Regions from separate parts of the Acidovorax radicis genome, predicted to be linked through region 1. Evidence: predicted binding sites of a transcription regulator. Region 1 holds the regulator's gene; the other holds the start of a gene.

Region 1 (3,819 bases):
AGCGCAATGAACCCGATGCGGTAGAGATCCTCTCTGGCGTATATGAAGGTAAAACCACCGGCACCCCCATTGCCCTGCTGATCCGCAACACGGATCAGCGCAGCAAGGACTACAGCAACATTGCCGAGAGTTTTCGTCCGGGCCACGCCGACTACACGTACTGGCACAAATACGGCATCCGTGACCCTCGGGGCGGGGGGCGGTCTTCCGCTCGCCTTACCGCGCCTACGGTCGCCGCCGGGGCCGTGGCCAAAAAATGGCTGGCTGCGCAATACGGAGTGCAGTTGCGCGCCTGCATGACGCAGTTGGGCGAGCTCGCTATTCCTTTTGAGAGCTGGGACCACGTGCACAGCAACCCCTTTTTTGCGCCCGTGGCCGATGTGGCGCAGTACGAGGACTATATGGATGCGCTTCGCAAGGCAGGCGACTCGTGCGGCGCACGCATTCGTGTGCAGGCCACAGGGGTGCCTGTGGGGCTGGGCGAGCCACTGTATGACAAGCTTGATGCGGACATTGCCCACGCCATGATGGGGCTCAATGCCGTCAAAGGGGTGGAGATTGGTGCGGGTTTTGCCAGCGTAGGCCACCGCGGCACGATGCACGGCGATTCGATGACGCCCCAAGGCTTTCGTACCAACAACGCTGGTGGCGTTCTGGGAGGTATCAGCACTGGGCAGGACCTTGAAGTAAGTATTGCCATCAAACCCACCAGTTCCATCATCAGCCCGCGTGAGTCCATTGATGTGCACGGCCAAAGTACCGAAGTCATCACCAAGGGGCGCCATGACCCTTGTGTCGGCATCCGCGCTGCACCTATTGCCGAGGCATTGCTGGCACTCGTTGTCATGGACCATGCCTTGCGTCACCGTGCGCAGTGCGGTGATGTGGTAGCCACGGTGCCGCCTATTCAGGCTTCTTTTCTGTAGTTTTCGCAACCCTGCAGACGGGTGGCACGAGTCTGGCGAGCGGCCGGCGGTTTCGGTGTTGAACGAGGCTTGTGTATGCAAGGCCCGCTCCCAATCATGATGTGCTATTGAATATGTAGCTGCTCAGGTAATAGCTACGGGCGCAAAAAGGCAAAAAACCTCGTAATCGTTGCCTACATGGCACCTGCACCGCATGTCTGTTTATTTGCGCACTTCGTCGACCATGGCGCGAAAATCGTCAATGTCCTCAAAGCTGCGGTAGACGCTGGCAAAGCGGATGTACGCGACTTTGTCGAGTTTCTTGAGTTCGCGCATCACCAGCTCGCCAATGCGGCTGGAGATCACTTCACGCTGTCCTAGGTTGAGCAGCTTTTCTTCGATGCGTTCTATGGCGCTGTCGATCTGGTCGGTGCTGACCGGGCGCTTGCGCAGCGCCAGATTGAAAGAGGCCAGCAGCTTGCCGCGCTCATAGTCGATGCGGCGGCCATCCTTCTTCACGATGGCCGGGAAGTTCACTTCCGGGCGTTCGTAGGTGGTAAAGCGTTTATCACACGCGCCGCACTGGCGGCGGCGGCGGATGAACACCCCATCCTCAGACACCCGGGTTTCAACGACTTGCGTTTCGAGGTGGCTGCAGAAGGGGCACTTCATGGGAGCAATGCGCCGGGCTTAACCGTAGACAGGGAAACGTGCGGTCAGCGCGTTGACCTTGGCTCGCACTGCTGCGATGTTGGCTTCGTCGCGGGGGTTGTCCAGCACGTCGGCGATCAGGTGGGCCGTCATGCGGGCTTCTTCTTCCTTGAAGCCGCGCGTGGTCATGGCGGGGGTGCCAATGCGCACGCCGCTGGTCACCATCGGCTTTTCAGGGTCGTTGGGGATCGCGTTCTTGTTGATGGTCATGTGGGCGGCGCCCAGCACGGCCTCGGCTTCCTTGCCGGTGATGCCCTTGGCGCGCAGGTCCACCAGCATCACGTGGCTTTGGGTGCCGCCGCTCACGATGCGCAGGCCGCGTGCAGTCAGCGTCTCTGCCACCACCTTGGCGTTCTTGGCCACCTGTTCCTGGTAGGCCTTGAACTCGGGTTGCAGTGCTTCCTTGAAAGCCACAGCCTTGGCTGCGATCACGTGCATCAGCGGGCCGCCTTGCAGGCCGGGGAAGATGGCGCTGTTGATGGCCTTCTCGTGCTGGGCCTTCATCAGGATGATGCCGCCGCGCGGGCCGCGCAGGCTCTTGTGCGTGGTGGAGGTGACTACGTCGGCGTGGGGCACGGGGTTGGGGTACACGCCCGCAGCGATCAGGCCCGCGTAGTGGGCCATGTCCACCATGAAGATCGCGCCCACGTCCTTGGCCACCTTGGCAAAACGTGCAAAGTCGATGTGCAGGCTGTACGCCGAGGCTCCAGCGATGATGAGCTTGGGCTTGGTTTCGTGGGCCTTCTTTTCCATCGCTTCGTAGTCGATGGCTTCGTTGGCATCCAGGCCGTAGGAGACCACGTTGAACCACTTGCCCGACATGTTCAGCGGCATGCCGTGCGTCAGGTGGCCACCTTCGGCCAGGCTCATGCCCATGATGGTGTCGCCGGGCTTGAGGAAGGCCAGGAACACGGCCTCGTTAGCCGATGCGCCGCAATGGGGTTGCACGTTGGCGGCTTCTGCACCGAAGATTTGTTTGACCCGGTTGATGGCCAGTTGCTCGGCCACGTCCACATGTTCGCAGCCGCCGTAGTAGCGCTTGCCTGGATAGCCTTCGGCGTACTTGTTGGTCAACTGTGTGCCCTGCGCCCACATGACGGCGGGGGAGGCGTAGTTCTCGCTGGCGATCAGCTCAATGTGGTGCTCTTGCCGGGCGTTTTCAGCCTGGATGGCGGCAAAGAGTTCGGGGTCGGTTTGTTCGACAAGAATATTGCGGTCGTACATGATATTGGCAGTCCTATGAACTTGTGTCCCTTGAAACAAGGGCTGCCCAGGCGAACGGCTGAACGCGCAAGCCTTGAGCCTTTGCGGCACGCTCCCCAGTGGTTCACAAGAAGCAGGTTCTTGCTGGTTTCCACGTCAGCGGCGACTTCCTGGGGCCAGGGGTCGCGCCTATCGCCAGTTGCGTACCCCGTTAGTGTAGCCGACGATGTTGCTGAGGCCGATGGGGCCGCCAGTGCGGGGCTACGGTGCCTACACCAAGAATATTCAAAGGCCCGAAAGCAGGGCCACCTTGTCTGCTGCCACAGGTGGGTTTGCGGGCGGTGCCGTCACCGGAATAATCTGAGCTGGCGCTTGGGTCGAGAGGGTGGGGGGAGGGGTTGTTGGCATTGCCCGCCCGCCTGCTACCTGACGCAGCCGGAAGTGTTCAGCCATGACCTTCGCGGCATACCCGCCATCGTCGGCAAGGTTGGCGGCACCGACGTAGTACCGCAAACCACCTTCAAGAGAGCCAGCGCGTGCGATGCACTCCTGCAAAACCTTGACGCCCACACGCAGATTGCTCACCGGATCGAAGGCGGCGAAATGCCCTCCAAAGTTTTCGTACTTGTCGGTGTGCACGCGGGTCATGACCTGCATGAGTCCTTGGGCCCCGACCGCGCTTTGAGCGAACGGATTGAAGCTTGATTCGACAGCCATGATGGCCAGGATAAGCGTGGGGTCGATTTTGGCCCGCGTGCCGATTTCATAGGCCTCTGCGACCAATGCACTGAGAGGTTCTGGTGCCACGCGGTATTTCTTGCTCAGCCAGAAGGCGACCGCCGCCTGCTCTTTGGGCAGGTCTTTGGGGTTGGCTGCCGTCGCGCGCTCGCTTGCTTCGGGTTCGATAGGCATGCCCACCATTTGCGTCTGACGGGCCTGCAGCCAACCCATGAGTTGCTCTTCACCCACTTGGCGCAGGTCTGGACGCGCAGTCAGCGCA
Region 2 (3,819 bases), 920 kb from region 1:
CAGTTCCGCTCGGTGGTGGCATCCGCCATACAAGGCACAGGCGGCGTGCCAGCGCCGCGCGCAGCACGCAGTACCGGCAACCCAGGCCGTCCATCGGCGGCCTCTGGCGAGCTTGCTGTTTCTGGCGCAGCGCTGGACCGGCTGGTGGGTGAATCAGAGGCACTGCGCAACGTCAAGCAGCGGGTGGCCAAGGTATCGCGGGGCATGGCACCAGTGCTGATTCATGGGGAGTCCGGCACCGGCAAGGAGCTCGTGGCCCAGGCATTGCACGCCCACAGCCAGCGTGCGGATGGGCCACTGATTGCAGTGAACTGCGGTGCAATTCCAGAAAATCTGCTCGAAGCCGAGTTTTTCGGAGCCCGTAAGGGCTCGTACACCGGCGCGTCGCAAGACCGCGATGGCTACTTTCAGGCCGCTCGGGGCGGCACCCTGTTTTTGGACGAAATCGGCGACCTGCCCCTGGCCATGCAGTCGAAGCTGCTGCGAGCGATCCAGGAGCGCAGCGTGCGCCCCCTGGGCTCTACCCAAGAGGAGACGGTGGATGTGCGCATCGTGAGCGCGACCCACCGCGACCTCGCGGCAGATGTCCAGTCCGGCCGATTCCGGCAGGATCTGTATTACCGCCTCAACGTGATCGAGATCCTGATCCCGCCGTTGCGCGAGCGGCGCGATGACCTGCCTGCGCTGTGCGCCGCCTTGCTGGCACGCATCTCGCAGGAGTCCGGAATGCCCGTACCCGCACTGACCGAGGACGCATTGAATGCCATTGCAGCCCACCCACTGACAGGCAATGTGCGGGAGCTGGAAAACCTGCTGCACCGCGCGGTAGCCCTCAGCGACGGCGATGAATTGACGGTGGATTGGCCATCACGTCCGGTCAACCCACCGGCGGGAACACGCATGGTGGCCTCGCCAGGCACATTGCTCGCATCCCCGGACACAGTGCAGAACAGCCCGTCGAAGCCCTCCGCCCCCAACGGCTGTACCGATCCCCTTCCCACTGACCTGCAGGCATGGCTGGACCAACAAGAGCGTGAAATCCTGATCCGTGCCCTGCGCGAGGCTGGCTTCAACCGCACAGCGACCGCCGCCAGGCTGGGTATCAGCCTGCGCCAGATACGCTACCGTATCGCCCGCCTCAACATCGCGGCGCCGAACGATCAAGACCCGAATGACGATATCGGATGACATCCAGGACGCAGGCGTGAGCCCCTGGGACGGTGGCTGGCACCGCTTGGCACGGAGAGTGCCCTCACCCAACTTCGGCCAGCGCCCCGTTTCAAGCGGCGCAGTGGATCTGATCGTGGTGCATTCGATCAGCCTGCCCCCTGGCGAATATGGCAACGGGGCTGTGCAGCAGCTCTTTACCAATACCCTGAATTGGGACGCACACCCCTACTTTCAGCGTATTCGCGGACTTCAGGTGTCCAGCCATTTTTTTGTCGAGCGCACAGGGGATCTGTGGCAATTTGTGGATTGCGACCAGCGCGCCTGGCACGCGGGCCCATCCAGCTACCGGGGCCGCAGTAATTGCAACGATGACTCCATCGGCATTGAGCTGGAAGGGCTGGAAGGGCTCACCTTTGAGCCGGCGCAATACCGCACGCTGGCCACGCTCTGCCAGGACATTGCCGCACGCTACCCCGTTCGGCATATCGCAGGCCATGAACACATTGCACCGGGCCGCAAGGGCGATCCAGGCCCGGGCTTTGACTGGGCCGAACTGCAAAACGCGCTGCAGTGGCAAGCGGGGCTCTTTCCGCAAAAGTCAACCCCGCCTTTCGCGTAATCAAGGGTTTTCCCGAATCTTCTGCGCTCTTTGCGCCAAACCACGACACTCGCATCCCCGTATGGACAGCGCGTGTCCACGCGGCTGCTGAAGCAAAAGTCTCCGCGAGACTGCGCCAAGTCAAGGTTTGGCCCCTGGAATGCCCCATGCACAAGGCCTTGGAGCCGACCCGAAACAAGCGTGAAACCGGCTGGTAACAGACAGCTTCAGCAGCCGTGTGAATATAGCGCTGTACACTACCGGTAGTGTCTTGCTACCATCACACCCACTAGCTATAGCGTGTGGAAAGCAACCCACCTTTCCCACCTTCCTCGCACGCAACGCCCCTCGGCGCACTGAATTCGCCTTTCCCGACAGCTCCCAAAGGACCTCTCAAATGCAAGCTGCTCTGACCCCTGCATCGACCACCAACACGCTTGGTCACCCCTCTACGACCGCTGACGCCTCGCCTGCCGAACAACCGGGTAGCGCAACGCTGACCCACTATCAAATCATCCGCCGCAACGGCTCGGTTGTCCCGTTCGAGCCGCAGAAAATAGCCGTCGCCATGATGAAGGCCTTCCTCGCCGTGCATGGCACCCAGGGTGCCGCCTCCGCCAGCGTGCGCGAGGTCGTTGACACGCTGACCCAGAACGTCGTGCGCGCACTCGTACGGTCACGCCCGGGCGGCGGAACCTTCCACATCGAAGACGTGCAAGACCAGGCCGAACTCGGCCTGATGCGTGGCGGCCACCACGAAGTGGCCCGCGCCTACGTTCTCTACCGCGAACGCCGCACCCAAGAGCGCGCCCACCAGCAAGAGCAGAAAACGCACTCGGTGCCCGCACTGCACGTGATTGACCTCGGCCAGCGCGTTCCACTCGACGAAGCACGCCTGCTGGGCCTTATCCAGTCTGCCTGCGCCAACTTGGGCGCCGACATCCAGGCGGCCCCCATAGTGGCAGAGACCATGCGCAACCTATATGACGGCGTACCCATGGACGAGGTGTACAAGGCGTCCATCCTGGCGGCCCGCACGCTGATCGAGAAAGACCCCGACTACACCTACGCCACCGCGCGCCTGCTGCTGCACACCATCGTGCGCGAAGTCCTGGGCCGCGACGTTATCCAGAGCGATATGGGCCAAGCCTATATCGACTACTTCCCACAGTTCATCCAGAAGGGCGTGGAGAATGACCTGCTGGATGAACGCCTGCAGCAGCAGTTCGACCTTCGGCGCCTGGGTGCCGCCCTTAAGGCCGACCGCGATCTACAGTTTGACTACCTGGGCCTGCAAACCCTGTACGACCGGTACTTCCTCCACGTCAAAAAGACCCGCATCGAACTCCCCCAGGCATTTTTCATGCGCGTAGCCATGGGCTTGGCACTGAATGAGGCCGACCGCGAAGCCCGTGCGATTGAGTTCTACGAAGTGCTGTCGTCCTTCGACTTCATGTCGAGCACGCCCACCCTGTTTAACGCCGGCACGCTGCGCTCGCAACTCTCCAGCTGCTACCTCACCACGGTGCCCGACGACCTGGATGGCATTTACGAGTCGATCAAGGAAAACGCGCTGCTTTCGAAGTTCGCGGGCGGCCTGGGCAACGACTGGACCCGCGTGCGTGCGCTGGGCAGCCACATCAAAGGCACCAACGGCGAATCGCAAGGTGTGGTGCCATTCCTCAAGGTGGTCAACGATACGGCCGTGGCGGTGAACCAGGGCGGCAAGCGCAAGGGCGCTGTCTGCACCTACCTGGAAACCTGGCACCTCGACATTGAAGAGTTCCTGGAACTGCGCAAGAACACCGGCGACGACCGCCGCCGCACGCACGACATGAACACGGCCAACTGGATTCCCGACCTGTTCATGCGCCGCGTGATGGAAAAGGGCACCTGGACCCTGTTCTCGCCCAACAACGTCCCCGACCTGCACGATCTGTTCGGAGCCGACTTCGAGAAGGCCTATGTAGCCTACGAAGAAAAGGCCGCCCGTGGCGAGATCAAGCCCGCCAAAACGGTGCAAGCCACTGACATGTGGCGAAAGATGCTGA

What was found. The regulator NrdR, encoded in region 1, represses ribonucleotide reductase genes. The targets are predictions, from matches to a motif close to CACNANATNTNGTG.
Region 2: the regulator NrdR is predicted to act here: its motif matches at 2,056-2,069, upstream of KI609_RS04405 (ribonucleoside-diphosphate reductase subunit alpha).

What each region holds. Positions count from the first base shown of each region.
Region 1 is NZ_CP075184.1:1,906,968-1,910,786, forward strand. It holds gene aroC (chorismate synthase) at 1-926, shown strand, start outside; gene nrdR (transcriptional regulator NrdR) at 1,128-1,577, opposite strand; gene glyA (serine hydroxymethyltransferase) at 1,596-2,840, opposite strand; ZMP/ZTP riboswitch at 2,878-3,032, opposite strand; gene KI609_RS08745 (lytic transglycosylase domain-containing protein) at 3,105-3,819, opposite strand, start outside.
Region 2 is NZ_CP075184.1:984,828-988,646, reverse strand. It holds gene KI609_RS04415 (sigma-54-dependent transcriptional regulator) at 1-1,188, shown strand, start outside; gene ampD (1,6-anhydro-N-acetylmuramyl-L-alanine amidase AmpD) at 1,172-1,789, shown strand; gene KI609_RS04405 (ribonucleoside-diphosphate reductase subunit alpha) at 2,166-3,819, shown strand, end outside.